Regions from separate parts of the Brevundimonas sp. NPDC055311 genome, predicted to be linked through region 1. Evidence: predicted binding sites of a transcription regulator. Region 1 holds the regulator's gene; each other region holds the start of a gene.
The links. The regulator LexA, encoded in region 1, represses DNA repair genes until DNA is damaged. The targets are predictions, from matches to a motif close to ATGTTCNCNANNTGTTCT.

Region 1 (4,208 bases):
ACCACGGGGCACGAGACCTGGATCCAGAGCCCCGACCTGGACGCCATGCGGGATTCGGGACTGGCGCACATCCTGTCGATCTCGGGCCTGCATATGGCGGTCGTCGGGGGCTTCGTCTTCTTCACGGTGCGCCTGCTGGTGGCGACCTGGCCGTGGCTGGCGCTGCGCGTGTCGGGCAAGAAGGTCGCGGCGATCGCCGGTCTGGTTGCGGTCGGGACCTATCTGATCATCTCCGGCGCGCCGCCGCCGGCCGAGCGGGCGGCGGTCACGGCCTCCATCGCCTTCCTGGCCGTGTTGGCGGACCGGCAGGCCGTGACGATGCGGGCGCTGGCGGCGGCGGCCTTCGTGGTCCTGTTGCTGCGGCCGGAAGCCGTGGTGACGCCGGGGTTCCAGATGTCGTTCGCGGCGACGGCGGCTCTGGTCGCCCTGGTCGAGGTCTGGCCGCGTCGTATCCGCGAGTTCGCCGCGCCCTGGCCTATCGTCATGGTGCAGAGGTTCGGCAGCTGGCTGCTGGCCGCCTGCGCCGCCAGTCTGGTGGCGGGCATGGCGACCGGGCCGTTCGCCATGCAGCATTTCAATCGGACGGCCGTCTATGGGCTGATCGCCAACCTGGCGACGGCGCCGCTGGCGGACTTCATCATGATGCCCGCCTTGGCGCTGGGGGCGGCGCTGGAGCCTTTGGGACTTGGCGCGCCCTTCCTGTGGCTGGCAGGGAAGTCTGTGGACGCCATGCTGGCCATCGGCCACTGGGCGGCGAGTCTGCCCGGCGCGGTTCAGGCGATCCCCAGCGCTCCGGCGGCGGCCCTGCCGGTCGCCTTCCTGGGCATACTGTTCATGTGCCTGTGGCGCGGACGATGGCGATGGGTGGGCCTGCCGTTCGCGGCGGCGGTGCTGATCTGGCCGCGCCCGGCGCCGCCGGACGTGTGGATCGGCGACGGCGGGGCGAACGCGGCGTATCGGCAGGGGGAGCAGGCGGTCGTGATGCGGCCTGCTGTGCGTCAGTTCGCCAGCGACCTGTGGTCGCGACGGCGGGGGCTGGAAGCGGTGGGACGATCGAGCGAAGGCTGGACCTGCAAACGGTCCTTCTGCGCGCCGGAAGGCCGGGAGGGCGCGCTGGCCCTGTGGTGGGGCAAGGCGGCGCCGGGCGCGGAGCAGATGGATCAGATGTGCCGCAGCGCCGGGGTGGTCAGCGTGCGGGCCGCGGTAGGGATCCTGCCACCATCATGCGAGGGACGGCTGGTGCTGGACGGCGCCGATCATGCGCGCGGCGGCTCGGTGGAGCTGTGGCGGGACGAGGCGGGCGCCTGGCGCGCCCTATGGGCGGCGGAGGTGCGGGGACGGCGGCCGTGGAGCGGAGGCGGGACGAGGCGTTGACCCTCAACCCCGCTCATCCCGGCGTCCGCCGGGATGAGCGGAAGTGGGGATCAGTGATACCGGCGCAGAAGGCCGACCAGCTTGCCCTGGACCTCGACCTGGTCGGGGCCGAAGATGCGCGTCTCATAGGCGCTGTTGGCGGGTTCAAGCGCGATGGACTGGCCCTTCTTGCGCAGGCGCTTCAGCGTGGCTTCCTCGCCCTCGACCAGGGCCACGACGATCTCGCCCGAGGAGGCGTTCTCGACCCGCTTGATGATGACCGTGTCGCCGTCGAGGATGCCGGCCTCGATCATGGAGTCGCCCTCGATCTCAAGCAGGTAGTGCTCGCCCGCGCCCAGCATCGCCTCGGGGACGGGCAGGCGCTCGCGTTCGTGCTGGATGGCGGCGATGGGGGTGCCGGCGGCGATCTTGCCCAGCAGGGGCAGGTCGCGCACGTCGTTGGCGGCCTCGGCGACGGCCGGGCGAGGGTTCAGGCCGCCGCCCTGGATCACGTCGGGCTTGAAGGGCGCGCGGCCCTTGGCCGGGGCGGCGGTCGTCGCCTGTTCCGGCAGCTTCACCACCTCCAGCGCGCGGGCGCGGTGGGCCAGACGACGGATGAAGCCGCGTTCCTCCAGCGCCGTGATCAGGCGGTGGATGCCGGACTTGGACGCCAGGTCCAGCGCCTCCTTCATCTCGTCGAAGGACGGTGAAACGCCCGTCTCCCGGATGCGCTCATGAATGAACATCAGGAGTTCGTGCTGTTTCTTTGTGAGCATGGCGGCGAATCCAGAACAAGGCGTGAACCGTTCGTGATGTTCTGTAAGTGTTCTGGTTAAAAGTCAACTAACGCCACGCTGGCCCCCGCGCCCGTCGCCGGACGGACGCGGGGACAGGCTCTTACTGCGCCGTCGTGGTCGGGGCGCCGTCCTTGTACCGCTCGAACCACTCGATGATGGCGTTCATGCGGGCCGCGTTCTGGGACGGGCGGACGGCCAGGCTGTGGCCGACGCCGGGGATCTTCACCAGGGCCGTGGGCACGCCGCGCAGCTGCAGGGCGGTGTAGTACTGCTCCGACTCGCTGACCGGGGTGCGATAGTCCTCGTCGCCGACGACGACCATGGTCGGGGTCTTGACGTTGCCGACCAGCGACAGCGGCGACCGGCGCCAATAGGCCTCCGGGTTCTCCCACGGAAACTCGCCGAACCAGTAGCGGGCGAAGAAGGCGGGGTTGTCGCCCGTAAGCACGAAGCTGGCCCAGTCGATGACGGGCTTCTGGACCACGGCGGCCTTGAAGCGGTCGGTCTTGCCGACGATCCAGCTGGTCAGCACGCCGCCGCCCGAGCCGCCGGTGACGAATAGGCGGTTCGGATCGGCGACGCCCTGCGCGATGACGGCGTCGACGCTGCTGATCAGGTCGTCATAGTCGTTCGACGGATAGTTGTGGTGGATCAGGTTGGCGAACTCGTCTCCATAGGAGGTCGAGCCGCGGGGATTGACCGACAGGACGGCATAGCCCGCTGCGGCGAACAGCTGGTTGTCGGTGGCGAAGTGAGGGCCATAGGCGGCGAACGGGCCGCCGTGGATTTCCAGCACCAGGGGATAGCGCTGGCCCTCGACATAGTCGGCCGGCAGCGTCAGCCAGCTTTCGACCGTGCGTTGATCATGGGAGGAGGCGACCTGGACGCGACGCACCTCGCCCAGGCGGCGAGCGCCCAGGAAATCGGCGTTCAGCCGGGTCAGCTGGGTGCTGCGGCCGCTCTTCAGGACGTGGACGTCGGCCGGGCGGCTGGAATCGCCGCGCGTATAGGCGATGGCGCCGTCGTCGGCCACGGTGAAGCCGCCGCCGGTGTAGGGACGGCCGAAGTCGTCGCCGGTCAGATCTTCGATCAGGGTGGTGATCGCGCCGTCCAGCGACACGCGGGCGACCTTGGTGCGGCCCTGGTCGTCATAGGCGACATAGACCGAGCGGCCGTCGCGGCTCCACACCGGCGACTGGACCGAACGGTCGAGATCCCCGGTCAGGACGCGGCGGTTAGAGCCGTCGGCGTCCATCACATGAAGGCGAGTGTTGTGATAGCCCATCCGCTTGTCGTCATAGCCGAGGTAGGCGATGCGACGACCGTCGGGCGATGCGACGGGCGAATTGTCCGGCCCCGCGCGGTCGGTAAGGGCCGTCAGACCTCCCGTCTGCACGTCCAGGGCGTAGACTTCACTGTCGGCGGACTCGCGTTGCCAGTCGGCACGGCGGTTGGCGCTGAGGTAGATGGTGCGGGAATCGGCCGACCAGGACAGGCCGCCGCCGTGATTGAAGTCGCCATGGGTCAGCTGGCGCCCGCCGCCGCCCTGGGAGCCGACGACGAAAACGTGGCGGAAGCCGGGCTTCAGATAGCCCTGGCCGTCGGCGCGATAGGTGACGGTGTCGATGATCTCCAGCGGCGGAGCCCACTGGGCGCCTTCCGGCTTGACCAGCGCCGAGCCGATCTTGGGCTTTTCGCCGGGAACCAGGACGGAATAGGCCAATTGCTCGCCGTTGGGCGACCAGCTGACGCTGGACGGGGTGTTCGGCAGGTTGGTGACGCGGACCGATTCTCCCGACGCCATCCAGCGCACGAACAACTGCGGCGCGCCGCCTTCGGCGCTGGAGATGTAGGACAGGCGCGTGCCGTCCGGCGACCAGCGCGGCTGACGGTGCGAGCCGGCCGAGGCGATCAGCGGCGCGTGGCGGCCGGTCTTCACGTCGATCAGCCAGATGGTCGGGCGCATCCGGTCGGTCATGATGTCAGCCGTCTGGCGAACATAGGCGATCTGCGCGCCGTCCGGACTGATCTGGGCGTCGGAGGCGACCTCCATGCCGA
Region 2 (4,208 bases), on a different contig from region 1:
AGCACCAGCCGGGCGCCGACGATCAGGCGGACGCCGGTCGCCTTGGCCGCTTCGTGGGCGCGCACAATCCCCGCAAGCGAGTTGCGATCGGTGATCGCCAGCGCCTCGATCCCCAGCACGGCGGCCTGGCTGAAAAGCTCATCGGCCGACGAGGCGCCGCGCAGAAAGGAGAAATGCGAGGCGCATTGCAGTTCGGCATAGCGCGCGCTCATCCGAACAGCCCGTGCAGAAACCAGCGGTGCGAGCCCGTATGCGGGTCCTCGCCGTCGCCGGCCCGGTAGAGCCAGAAGCGCTCGCCCGCTTCATCCTCGACCTGGAAATAATCGCGCACCGCCTCCAGTTCGGCGTCGCGCGTCCACCATTCACCGAAGATCCGCTCCGGACCATCGGCGCGCATCACCCGTCGCCGCTGGCCGCGCCAGGTGAAGGCGGCGGGCGGATGGTCGGGCAGCAGCGCCATAGCTTCGACCAGCTCGGGCGGGTCGAGCAGCCGCGAGGGCCGCGGCCAGTCGAGAGGCCAGGTGCGCCCATCCGCCGGAGCCAGAGGTGCAAGGCGGCTCAGGCAGCGCTCGGGCACATCGCTCTCGCGCGGGGCGAGGCGATAAAGACGGTCCGCACCGATGCGGTTGGCGAGGGTGTCGATTAGCTCGGAGACATCGGCGGGCGCGGCTTCGACCAGGCTCGATGCGCCCGCCCGGTAGTGCAGCGGTTCGGCCACGGCGGCCGTCAGCGTCATGCGCTCGATTCCGAACCCCGGCGCTACGGTCTCGATCTTGTCGCAGAGGAGCCGGGTCAGGCGCCGGACGTCGCGCACCGGCTTGGCAGTCCCGATGCGGACCGCCTCGACCCGATTGTCGACGCGGTGAAACAGCAGGTCGAGCTTGCGCGCCCCGAGCCGCTTTTCCTCCAGCGCCTCGCAAAGCTGGACGACCAGCTTGCCGGTGTAGCGCGCCAGGGTCTCCGGCGCGCCGATCGGCTCGGCGAAATCACGCACGACCCGCACCAACTCCGCAGCCGTCATCAATTCGAACGGCTCTTCGACGCGGCCATAGGCCTGATCGAGCCGCCGCCCGACCTCGGGTCCGAACCGAAGGGCGAGCGGCGCGCGCGGCGCGGCGGCCAATTCGCCGATATGGTCAAAACCGAGCCGACGCAGAGCCTCAAGGACAACGGACGTCAGGCGCAGCGCGGCGATCGGCAAAGGGCTCAGCCGGTCCGCGACCTCATCGTCAGCGACCACGCTGGCTCCACCGCCGAACCGCGCGAGCGCATGGGCCGCGCCGTAGGAGGGTGCGACGACCGCCCGCGCGTGGATGCCCGCCGAGGCGAGCCGTCCGGTCAAGTCGTCGAGCAAGGCCGCCTCACCGCCCTTAAGGTGAGAGGCCCCAGCAATGTCGATCATCAGGCCGTCGGGCGGATCGGGCGCGACGATCGGCGCATAGCGCCGCAGCACCCACAGCGCGAGCCTGTCCAGCGCGCGATCATCGGCCTCCCGGTCGGCGTCCATCACGGTCAACTCCGCGACCAGAGCCTGAGCCTTCGCTACCGCCATGCCAGGATGGAGTCCGAGTCCCTGAGCGGCCGCATCGGCCGCCAGCACCATGCGTTTGCGGCCGTCGCGACCGACGAGCACGAGCGGCGCGTCAGGCGGCGGCGCGGATGCGCCCATCGACCGGCGCAACCGATCGGTCGGCCAAGTCGGCAGGGAGAGCGAGACGACCCTTCTCATCACAGGCTTCCAGGACAAAATCCGCGCATTCGCCGGCGCGGGACCGGATCAACTCGACCAGCCAGCGGGGGCGGCCGACACCCGGTACAGGCAGGGGTTCCGAAGGCAGGGCCGAGACTCGCCAGCGCGTGACGGCCGCGGTCGGCTGGCCGAAATCGCTGGCGTCTGACTGTCTGCGCCAGCGGCGCACCGCCAAACCCGGCACGCCCGACGCTTCCGCCGCAAGCTGCAAACGCCGCGAGGCGGTCATCGGCAGTTTGGACAGCTCAGCGACGACGCCGGCGAGGCCGCCGTGACGCAAGCCTTCTTCGAAACAGGCGAGCATGGCCTTGTCGTCGCCGATCTCGGCGTAGATCACCCTGTCAGGATGAAGCCCTGCTTGGGCCAGCGCCGGCGCGAAGAGGTCGCGCTGGCTTACGCACCACAGGACCGGCCCCTCCAAGCGAGCCATGATCCCCGCGGCGAACAGCGCCGCCGCCGCGCCGTTAAGCGCGCCTGCTCCGCCGCCAGCGACTTCGTGCAGCGCGCCCAGCGAGAGCCCGCCGCTAGGCAGCCGGCGATCCACCGCCTCGATCCCGAACGGCAACACCCCGCGGTCCCGCTTCTCGCTCGTCTCGATCCGACGAATGCGAGTGCGTAGCGCATCGAGAAGGGGTTTCGAGGGCGATGACATAGACTCCCAATTCTGCCGCGGGCTAAATGTTCCCCTTCTGTTCTACCCGCAATCGTGAAGAGTCAACACGGATCGCATAAGCTGCTGAAATCCGTTGGGGGTCGCCGGGCATGGGCGGGAACGAAATCGCCAAAGCCTGATTGTCCTTTTAGGAGATCAGGAATGGCCAAGACTTTCGACGTTGGCGATCGCGTCAGCTGGAACTCCGAGGCGGGCCGCGTGTCGGGCCGGATCATAAAAATTCACACCCGCGACTTTGATTACAAAGGTCACACGCACCGCGCGTCGGAAGCCGACCCCCAATACGAGATCAGGAGCGACAAAACGGATCACATCGCCGCCCATAAGGGCAGCGCTCTGGATCATGTGCGACACGACGCGTGACGCTGCCGTTCTACACGATCGGACACTCCAACCGGAGTTTTGAGGATTTCGTCGCCCTGCTGCAGGAGGCGCACGTCGAACGGGTGGTGGACGTCAGGAAGATTCCGATGTCCCGAACCCATCCTCAGTTCAACAAGACAACGCTTCCGGACATCTTGGCGGATTTTCAGATTTCTTACGAACATAGCGCCGCCCTGGGCGGTCGACGCGGGCAGGTGAAAGACGTGCCCGCGGACGTGAACGCATATTGGGAAAACAAGAGCTTCCACAACTATGCCGACTACGCCCTCTCACACGAGTTTCGTGACGGGCTCGAACGACTGATCGAGGCCGGCCGCCAGCAGCGCTGCGCAATCATGTGCTCCGAAGCGGTCTGGTGGCGATGTCACCGCAGGCTCATCGTCGACAATCTGCTCGCGCGCGGCGAGCCGGTTCTACACATCATGGGACGCGGTCGTCTGGAACCGGCTCGGCTGACAGGCGGGGCCGTAATTGGTTTGGACGAGACCGTCACCTATCCCGCTCCGATGAGCATGGACTAGGCCTGCCAATCAGCAGACGGCACCTTTCGCTCCGATGGCGCGTTGCGACTCCCGAGAGGAGACTTTCTATGTCCAAACGTGAGTTGATCGATACGGGCTCGGACAAGCGCTACGTCCGGCGCGACGAGAAGGGACAGTTCAAGGAATCCGACGATGTCGGCCGCTCGCTTGCTGCGGACCGCCGCCAGAAGGCGAAGCACGAGAGCAAGCCCGGCCAGGGCGACCGCGGCGATCGTCGGTCCTGACCATGGCCCGCGCCGTACGGCGCGCCGCCTCGGCGTCGTCCGTTTCCGTACCCGCCTTCCGTCCGGTCCAGCTCGCGACGCTGGTCGACGCCGTGCCGAGCGGAAACCGCTGGCTGCACGAGATGAAGTATGACGGCTATCGGCTGGAGGTCGCCATCGGAGGCGGACGCGCCCGCGCCTTCACCCGCTCAGGTCTCGACTGGTCGGAGAAATTCGCCAGGATCGTCGACGCCGCAGCCTCTCTAAATATCGACTCCGCCGTTCTGGACGGCGAGGCTGTCGTGTTCGACGCCGAGGGACGCTCGAGCTTTCAGACGCTTCAGGGCGCATTGAAAGGCGATCCAGCCAGGATCGACTATGTCGCCTTCGACCTCCTCGAAGTGAACGGTGAAGATCTGACCGGGCGGCCTCTTCTCGAGCGCAAGGCGCTTCTGCGCGACCTGCTGCCGACGAAGGCAGGACGGCTCCGCTACTCCGACCATATCCGTGGGAGCGGCGAAAAGCTGTTGAACAGCTTCTGCGCAGCTGGCCTGGAAGGCGTGGTGTCGAAGCTGGCCGACGGCCGCTATGTCGGCGCGCGGTCGGCGGGATGGGTGAAGACCAAATGCATCCAGCGCCAGGAGTTCGCCGTGGTT
Region 3 (4,208 bases), 730 kb from region 1:
CCTTCACCACGTCGGTGTGGGCGTCGCAGAGGTCGGCGGTGGCGAAGGTCATGGGGAGGCTCCGGTTCTTTGTGGGGAGCTTGCCCGTTGGGAGCCATGGGGAACAAGGCCGTTGCGCGGAGAAACGCGTTGGCGGCGTGTCTCAATCTCCGCTCATCCCGGCGGATGCCGGGATCCAGTAAGAACGCCCGCGCCTCGCCATCTGTTGACCGCTGCGCCTTGGAAGCCAAAGCACTGGATTCCGGCGTCCGCCGGGATGAGCGGGGAGAGGGGGCGGCGTCTTGAGCGGGCAAAAAAGAGGCCCGCCCGAAGCAGGTCGGGCGGGCCGATCTCCGTCCGACCGGCCACGCGGGGTCGGTAGGCGGGTCGCGCAGCGGCGAACGGAGAAGCTCTGGCCGATCAGGAAAGGCCCGCCCTTTCCGCCGTCATCCTCGGGCTTGACCCGAGGATCGGACCGCCTGCGCGATCCGGGCGGAGAAGGAAGAGGGCGTTTCCCGACTGGATCCTCGGGTCAAGCCCGAGGATGACGGCGTTCAGATGATGGGACGGATCAGCCCTCCAGGTCCTGGCCCTCGTCGGGTTCGGGGGCGCCCAGCATGTCGTCGGCGATCTTGGCCGTGGACTGGCGCACCGCCTTCTCGATGGCGAGGGCCATGTCGGGGTTGTTCTTCAAGAATTCCTTGGCGTTCTCGCGGCCCTGACCGATGCGGGTGGAGTCGTAGGAGAACCAGGAGCCGGACTTCTCGATGATGTTGGCCTTGACCCCCAGGTCGATGATCTCGCCGATCTTGGAGATGCCTTCGCCGTACATGATGTCGAAGATGACCTCGCGGAACGGCGGGGCGACCTTGTTCTTGACCACCTTGACGCGGGTGGTGTTGCCGACCACCTCGTCGCGGTTCTTGATCGCGCCGGTGCGGCGGATGTCCAGGCGCACCGAGGCGTAGAACTTCAGCGCATTGCCGCCCGTCGTCGTTTCCGGCGAACCGTACATGACGCCGATCTTGTGACGGATCTGGTTGATGAACAGGACGATGCACTTGGACTTGGAGATCGAGGCCGTCAGCTTGCGCAGGGCCTGCGACATCAGGCGGGCCTGAAGGCCGGGCAGGCTGTCGCCCATTTCGCCCTCGATTTCGGCGCGCGGCGTCAGGGCGGCGACCGAGTCGACCACCACGATGTCCACGGCGCCCGAGCGCACCAGGGTGTCGACGATCTCCAGCGCTTGCTCGCCCGCGTCGGGCTGCGACACCAGCAGGTCGTCGAGGTTGACGCCCAGCTTCTGGGCGTAGACGGGATCAAGCGCGTGCTCGGCGTCGACGAAGGCGGCCACGCCGCCCTTCTTCTGGACCTCGGCCACGGTGTGCAGGGCCAGGGTCGTCTTGCCCGAGGATTCGGGGCCGAACACCTCGATCACCCGGCCGACCGGCAGGCCGCCGATGCCGAGCGCCAGGTCGAGGCCCAGCGAGCCGGTCGAGACGCTCTCGATCTCGGCCACCTGTCCGGCCTTGCCCAGTTTCATGACCGAGCCCTTGCCGAAGGCGCGATCGATCTGCGCGATCGCCGCCTCTAGAGCGCGTTGTTTGTCGCCGTCTTCTTTACCCACGAGCTTCAGTGCCGCCTGTGACATTGGTTTTCTCTCCCTTGCCATGATTCCCATCTGACTTCGGGAGAGACCCGCCACGGACCCGCTCCCTTGGTGAGCCGGACTATGGACACGGTTTGTTCTTGTTCGCAAGATGTTCTCGTGAACTGAACGAGAACATTCATCGCCATGCGACCGATTTTGTCGTGACCTATCAGCCGCGCCAGTAGGGTCGGACGCGGGACAGGCAGGTGAAGGCGCGGCCTGAGGCGGCGTGCAGGACGACGGCGCTCTGTTCGCGGAGGCCGATCAGCCGCCCGGCGGTGAAGGCGATCTCGGGCGAGGTCAGTCGGGCCTCTGCAGGGATGCGGTCGCGCGCCACGGCCAGGTCGTTGAGGGCGCCGAAGGCGTCCTGCACCCGCTCCAGCGCCTGGAGGAAACGCCGCTCGCGGCGGGGATGGTCGAACAGGCCGGCGAAGAACTCGGCGGCATAGCGCAGGCGTTTGACCCGGATGCGCAGGCGGTGGCGCCCTGCGGCGTCCAGTCGGTCGAGACGGCGGCCGCCGCGTCGTACGCGTCGGTTCAGCCTTTGCAGGGCCTCGGCGGCGAAGTCGGCGACAGGCCGCTGTCGACGCCAGGTCCGCACCGGATCGGGGTCGCTGCGCCAGGCGCCGGTCTCGATCCAGGCCAGAGCCTCGAACATCGCGGCGGCGTAGCGCGGCGAATCGATCGCCGCCATCGCCCGGCGGTAGGCGCCGCTGCGGGCCGCCAGCAGTCGCAGGCCCAGGGGAGCGAGGTCGGGGTCGGGCGTCTCCAGCGCGGCGGGGTGGAAGACGTCGCGGATGAAGACGTCCAGATCGCGCGCGGCGTCGGTCTCATGCGCCAGCCATTTCAGCGCGGCGACGACGGGGGCGGCGTCCTGACCCAGCAGGGGTTTGAATACGGACAAGGCGGCGCGCAGGCGACGCAGACCCACCCTCAGCTGGTGCAGGGCCTCGGGACGGCGCACCCGTCGCAGCAGTTCGGCGTTGGCCGAGACCTGGCCCAGGGCGGCCAGGGCCGTGCGGCGCAGGGCCGCTTCGGCGCTCAGGGCGCGGGGCAGGGGATCGACGAGGGCGAAACGGGGCGCGCGCTCAAGCCCTTCGGCCAGGCGCCAGCCGCGCTCGGCCTTGCTCTCGAACAGGGGGACCAGGGCGATGTCGGCCGACAGGCGCCGGGCCAGGGCGAACAGGGCCTGGGGCGGGCCGTCCTTCAGCTCCAGTTCGAGTTCGCGCAGGGGTTCGACGCGGTCGCCCGCCGACAGTTCGCCCTCGTCATAAGCGGCCTCGATCACCGCGCCGTCGAAGGCGACCAGACGGGTGCGGCGGCGCACCGTGCTGGCGAAACGGGGGGCCAGGGCGCGGCGGCGGCCCTTCAGCAGGGCGGCGGCGGGCGTCGCCTTCAGCGCTTTCCAGTCGAGCGCCTCGCCGGCGACCGGCGTCTCCCATTCGGCGCGGTTGAGGACGTCGCCGCCGGTCTGGCCCTTCAGGGTCTGGACGAAGCCGCGTCCCGTGGCGCGTACTCGCAACCCCCAGCCGGCGCGCCGCAACACCTGGTCGGGCGTGTCGAAATAGACAGAGCGCAGGGTCTGCACGCTGTCCTCGCCCGCCAGGGCCGGGTGGGCGGCCAGACGGGCGGCGGCGCCCGGCCCCAGCCGAAATTTCAGTTCGATTTCCTGCGTCATGCCGGACATGACGCCATTGTGCGCCTATCCTCATGCCGGTCCAAGACGATGAAATGATCCAACGGCCAAGCTCGAGCGTTAGGGAGTGCATGACTGATCTTCAGACCGCCCAAACCACCCAGACCGCCGAACCGGCCAAGCCCGCCGTCCTGACCATCCGCAACGCCCGCATGGGCGACGTCGCCGGGATCAACGCCCTGGTGGCGCGGGTCTACAAGGACATGCCGCCCTATACGGCCGGGATGCTGCGCGGCCAGATCGCCACCTATCCCGACGGCCAGTTCGTGGTCGAGTTCGAGGGCGAGATCGTCGGCTACGCCGCCAGCTTCCGCATCGACGAGGCTTCGGCCATGGGGCCGCACACCTGGGACCAGATCACCGGCGGCGGCTACGGCGCGCGGCACGATCCCGAGGGCGAGTGGCTGTACGGCATGGAGGTCTGCGTCGACCCCGCCCGGCGCCGCCTGCGCATCGGCCAGCGCCTGTATGACGCGCGCCGCGACCTGTGCGAGGCGCAGAACCTGAAGGGCGTGGTCTTCGGCGGGCGGATGCCGGGGCTGGCGCGCCGCCGCGCCGCCTATCCCGACCCGAACGCCTATGTCGAGGCGGTGCGCGACCGCAAGGTGAAGGACCCGATCATGGCCTTTCATCAGCGCTCGGGGTTCGAGCCGGCGGGGGTGCTGCTGAACTACCTGCCGTCGGACAAGGCGTCGCTGGGCCATGCGGCGCGCTGGGTCTGGCGCAACCCCTACTATGTCGAGGCGACGGGCAAGGGGGCGGCCTTTGCGGTCAAGGAGACGGTGCGCGTCGCCACCGTCCAGCTGCAGATGCGCAAGGTCGAGAGCTTCGGCGAGTTCATGGACAACGTCGAATATTTCGTCGACGTGGGGTCGGACTATC
Region 4 (4,208 bases), on a different contig from region 1:
TCAGGTTGTTGCCCGTCGCGCCTGAGACTTTCAGCATCCGCTTGCGGTTGATGGGGCGGCGGCCTTCGGGCGGCAGTTCGATCTCGCGCGCACCGGTCAGATACTGGCCGGTCAGGGAGTTGGGGTTGGCCATGACCTCGGCGGGCGTGCCCTCGGCGCAGACCGTGCCGCCATGGACCCCGGCGGCCGGGCCCATATCGATGACGTAGTCGGCCGTTAGGATGGCTTCTTCATCGTGCTCGACCACCAGCACGGAGTTCCCCAGGTCGCGCAGGCCCTTCAGGCTGTCCAGCAGGCGGGTGTTGTCGCGCTGGTGAAGGCCGATCGACGGCTCGTCCAGCACATAAAGCACGCCAGTCAGGCCCGAGCCGATCTGCGACGCCAGCCGGATGCGCTGGCTCTCGCCGCCCGACAGGGTGCCGGAACTGCGAGACAGGTTCAGATAATCCAGGCCGACGTTGTTGAGGAAGCGTAAGCGGTCGGTGATCTCCTTCAGGATGCGCCGGGCGATCTCGATCTGCTTCTCGGTCAGGCCGTCTTCCAGGGTCGAGAACCACAGGAAGGCCTTGGAGATCGACAGGTTGGAGATGTCGGCGATGTCCTCGCCCCCGACCTTGACCGCGAGGGCTTCGGGCTTCAGGCGCTTGCCGCCGCAGACCTCGCACGGGGTTTCGGACTGATAGCGGCCCAGTTCCTCGCGCACCCATGCGCTGTCGGTCTCGCGCCAGCGGCGCTCCAGGTTCGGCAGCACGCCCTCGAACGGCTTGGAGACCTCGTATTTGCGGGCGTTGTCGTCATAGACGAACTTGATCTTGTCGCCGCCCGAGCCGCGCAGGATGACGGCCTGCGCCTTTTCCGGCAGGTCGCGCCACGCCTTGTCCATCGAGAAGCCGTAGTGCAGGGCCAGCGATTGCAGCGTCTGCGTATAGAGCGGCGAGGGGCCGCGCGCCCACGGCGCCACCGCGCCCTTGTGCAGGGTCTTGTCGCGGTCGGGGATCACCAGATCGGCGTCGAAGGCCAGCTTGACCCCCAGGCCGTCACAGGCCGGGCAGGCGCCGAAGGGGTTGTTGAACGAGAACAGCCTGGGCTCGATCTCGCTGATGGTGAAGCCTGAGACAGGACAGGCGAACTTCTCGGAAAAGACGATCCGGCGCGGCTCTTCGCCTTCGGGCGCATTCGCCCATTCCGCCGTGGCGATGCCGTCGGCCAGACCCAGCGCGGTCTGAATGCTGTCGGCGTAACGGCCCTCAAGACCCTCTTTGGTTACAATGCGATCGACGACGATATCGATGTCGTGCTTGAACTTCTTGTCGAGCGCGGGGGCGTCCTCGATGGCGTAGAACTCGCCGTCGATCTTCAGCCGCTGGAAGCCCTGACGCTGCCACTCGGCCATTTCCTTCTTGTACTCGCCCTTGCGGCCGCGAACGACCGGCGCCAGCAGCAGGATGCGTTCGCCGTCGGGCAGGGCGGTCAGCTTGTCGACCATCTGGCTAACGGTCTGGCTTTCGATCGGCAGGCCGGTGGCGGGCGAATAGGGAATGCCCACGCGCGCCCAGAGCAGGCGCATGTAGTCGTGGATTTCGGTGACGGTGCCGACGGTCGACCGCGGGTTCTTCGACGTGGTCTTCTGTTCGATGGAGATCGCCGGGGACAGGCCCTCGATCAGATCCACATCCGGTTTGCCCATCAGTTCCAGGAACTGGCGCGCATAGGCCGACAGGCTTTCGACATAGCGGCGCTGACCCTCGGCATAGATGGTGTCGAACGCCAGCGAGGATTTGCCCGACCCGGACAGGCCGGTCACGACCACCAGCTGTTCACGCGGAATGTCGAGATCGACGCCCTTGAGGTTGTGCTCGCGGGCGCCGCGAACGCGGATGAAGTTGTGCTTTTCGACCATGAGATCCGAGGAACGCGGGAGACCCCGAAAACGGTCCGGGGCGACGACGCTATATGGGGATCAATTCGCCGCAAACAGCAAGAACAATATAAGAACTCTTGGGCTCGTCGTTGTGGCCGCAGGGATTCCGCATATGCTGCCGGTCAGAAGCGGAGGGATGTATGAAAATCGGTTTTCAGGCTGTGATGCTGGCTCTGGCGGCCTCGGTGCTCGCCGCCTGTAATTTTCACGCGACGCTGCCTACATCCGATCCGGTGCTGAACGCTGAGGCTGAGGCCTTTTACGGCGATATGGTCGCTGGCCGTGATGACGCTGTCGTTGCGCGGATGCTGTCGGAAAACGATCCGGCAGAGGTCAAGGCCCAGCTTCCCATGCTTCGCGACATGATCGGCGACGCGGCTCCGCCTGAGCCCAAGCTGGTGCAGTCCCGCAAGACCACCGGATCTCAGGGCGAAACCTATGAACTGGAGCAGGACTACGTTTACGCGGATCGCACGGTTCGGGTCTATTCCGCCATGATGCGCGAGAAGGGCGAGTGGAAGGTTCATACCTTCAACATCAATGTTCGTATGGCTGGCGAGCCGAAGGCGGCGGAAGACGATAAAGCCGCCTAGTTTTCCGGCGCCCACGGCGTTGCCGGCCGCTGATAGCGTTCGCCGGGGCCGACCATCACCCCGTTGGCGTTGGCGACGCCCAGTTCGAGGCTTTCGGCGATGCGGCGGGCGCGGACGATGAAGTGTTCGGCCGCCAAGGGCGGACACAGATCGCGGGCGGTCGCCTCGAACAGGCTCAGCCAATGGTCAAAGTGGCGCGCATCGATGGGCAAGGGCAGGTGTTTGGGCATGGGCCGCCCTTGATACACGCCGGTGGACAGGGCGACGGACGACCAGAACAGCTTCATCTGCTCCAGATGCGGACCCCAGTCGTCGATGCGGGCGTCGAAGATCGGGCCGATGAAATCGTCGTCGCGCACCTTGGCGTAGAAGCCCTCGACTAGGGAGTCGATCATGGCTTCGTCGATGCCGGTCTCGGCGCGGATGCGGGCCACGGCGGCTTCTCTACGTGCGGCGGCTTCGGCTCGATCCGGCGCAGGACGGTCGATACGGAAGGCGACGGGACGATCAGGCGTGCTCATGACGCTCAAGATAGGAGCCGGGAGGCCGAAAGACCATGACGCCGATTGTCCAAGGGGGCGTGGCGGCCGCATTGCGAAAGCTGAGCCGCAGTTTTGGGGTTGCGTTACGAAACTTCCGTCCCCATCCTTCCATCAGCCAACGCATCAGTGAGGAGGCAAGACGATCATGATCAGCACCCTGGAAATCGGTTTCGCCTTTTCCATGCCGCTGCTCGCGTTCGCCTATGTCCTTACTCAACCCAAGCCCAAGCCGGTCCGCATCCGCGCTCGTGACGCTCAACGGCGTCGCGGCCCGCACGCCTGACGGCCGAAGCCTCTTCGACAATCTGACGCTCGCCTTCGGGCGCGAACGCACGGCCGTCGTGGGTCGCAACGGCGTGGGCAAGACCACGCTGCTGCGCCTTGTCGCTGGTCTGGCCGAACCGGCCGAGGGCGCGATCGCGCGCGCCGGAACGGTCGGCTGGCTGGCGCAGGCCCAGACGCCGGGCGATGATGAGACGGTCGCCGAGACGCTGGGTGTCGCTGCGCCTCTGGCTGTCCTGCATCGCGTGTTGGCGGGTGAAGGTTCGCTGGACGACATGGCCGAGGCGGACTGGACGCTGGAGGAGCGGATGCAGGCGGCTCTGGTCGAGGTCGGTCTGGCCGATCTGGCGTTGGATCGCTGTACGGCGGAGTTGAGCGGCGGCGAACAGACGCGTCTGCGGCTGGCGGGGCTGAAGCTGGCGACGCCGGACCTGCTGGTGCTGGACGAGCCGACCAATCATCTGGACGCCGAGGCCCGCGCCATGATCGCCGATGTCGTGACCGACTGGCCGGGCGGGGTGGTGCTGGTCAGCCACGATCGCGCCCTGCTGCGTCGCGTGGACCGCATCGTCGAGCTTTCCAGTCTGGGCGCGCGGGTGCATGGCGGCGGCTGGGATCTGTATGTCGAGCGCCGCGACGCCGAACGGGCCGCCGCCGAACGCGATCTGGAACAGGCGGAACGCGCTATCGGTCGGGTCCAGCGTGAGACGCAGATGGCGCAGGAGCGTCAGGCGCGCCGTGATCGCACGGCCAAGGCGGCGCGCGCCAACAGCTCCGATCCCAAGATCCTGCTCGACGCCCAGGCCCAGCGGGCCGAGGAAACCGGCGCGCGTGGTCAGCGGCTGGCGGAACGCAAACGCCAGGCGGCCG

Region 2: the regulator LexA is predicted to act here: its motif matches at 2,429-2,446, upstream of ACWIDZ_RS15235 (ImuA family protein).
Region 3: the regulator LexA is predicted to act here: its motif matches at 1,729-1,746, upstream of recA (recombinase RecA).
Region 4: the regulator LexA is predicted to act here: its motif matches at 1,981-1,998, upstream of uvrA (excinuclease ABC subunit UvrA).

What each region holds. Positions count from the first base shown of each region.
Region 1 covers NZ_JBSHMV010000001.1:338,121-342,328, reverse strand. Annotated here, with positions in the region: gene ACWIDZ_RS01625 (ComEC/Rec2 family competence protein) at 1-1,374, shown strand, start outside; gene lexA (transcriptional repressor LexA) at 1,425-2,129, opposite strand; gene ACWIDZ_RS01615 (S9 family peptidase) at 2,251-4,208, opposite strand, start outside.
Region 2 covers NZ_JBSHMV010000006.1:39,804-44,011, forward strand. Annotated here, with positions in the region: gene ACWIDZ_RS15225 (error-prone DNA polymerase) at 1-212, opposite strand, end outside; gene ACWIDZ_RS15230 (DUF6504 family protein) at 209-1,669, opposite strand; gene ACWIDZ_RS15235 (ImuA family protein) at 1,644-2,402, opposite strand; gene ACWIDZ_RS15240 (DUF2945 domain-containing protein) at 2,565-2,786, shown strand; gene ACWIDZ_RS15245 (DUF488 domain-containing protein) at 2,783-3,328, shown strand; gene ACWIDZ_RS15250 (hypothetical protein) at 3,397-3,573, shown strand; gene ligD (DNA ligase D) at 3,576-4,208, shown strand, end outside.
Region 3 covers NZ_JBSHMV010000001.1:1,072,383-1,076,590, reverse strand. Annotated here, with positions in the region: gene rraA (ribonuclease E activity regulator RraA) at 1-52, opposite strand, end outside; gene recA (recombinase RecA) at 551-1,630, opposite strand; gene ACWIDZ_RS05215 (CYTH and CHAD domain-containing protein) at 1,800-3,317, opposite strand; gene ACWIDZ_RS05210 (bifunctional GNAT family N-acetyltransferase/carbon-nitrogen hydrolase family protein) at 3,398-4,208, shown strand, end outside.
Region 4 covers NZ_JBSHMV010000003.1:420,553-424,760, forward strand. Annotated here, with positions in the region: gene uvrA (excinuclease ABC subunit UvrA) at 1-1,900, opposite strand, end outside; gene ACWIDZ_RS13250 (hypothetical protein) at 2,062-2,514, shown strand; gene ACWIDZ_RS13255 (group III truncated hemoglobin) at 2,511-3,035, opposite strand; gene ACWIDZ_RS13260 (hypothetical protein) at 3,202-3,339, shown strand; gene ACWIDZ_RS13265 (ABC-F family ATP-binding cassette domain-containing protein) at 3,305-4,208, shown strand, end outside.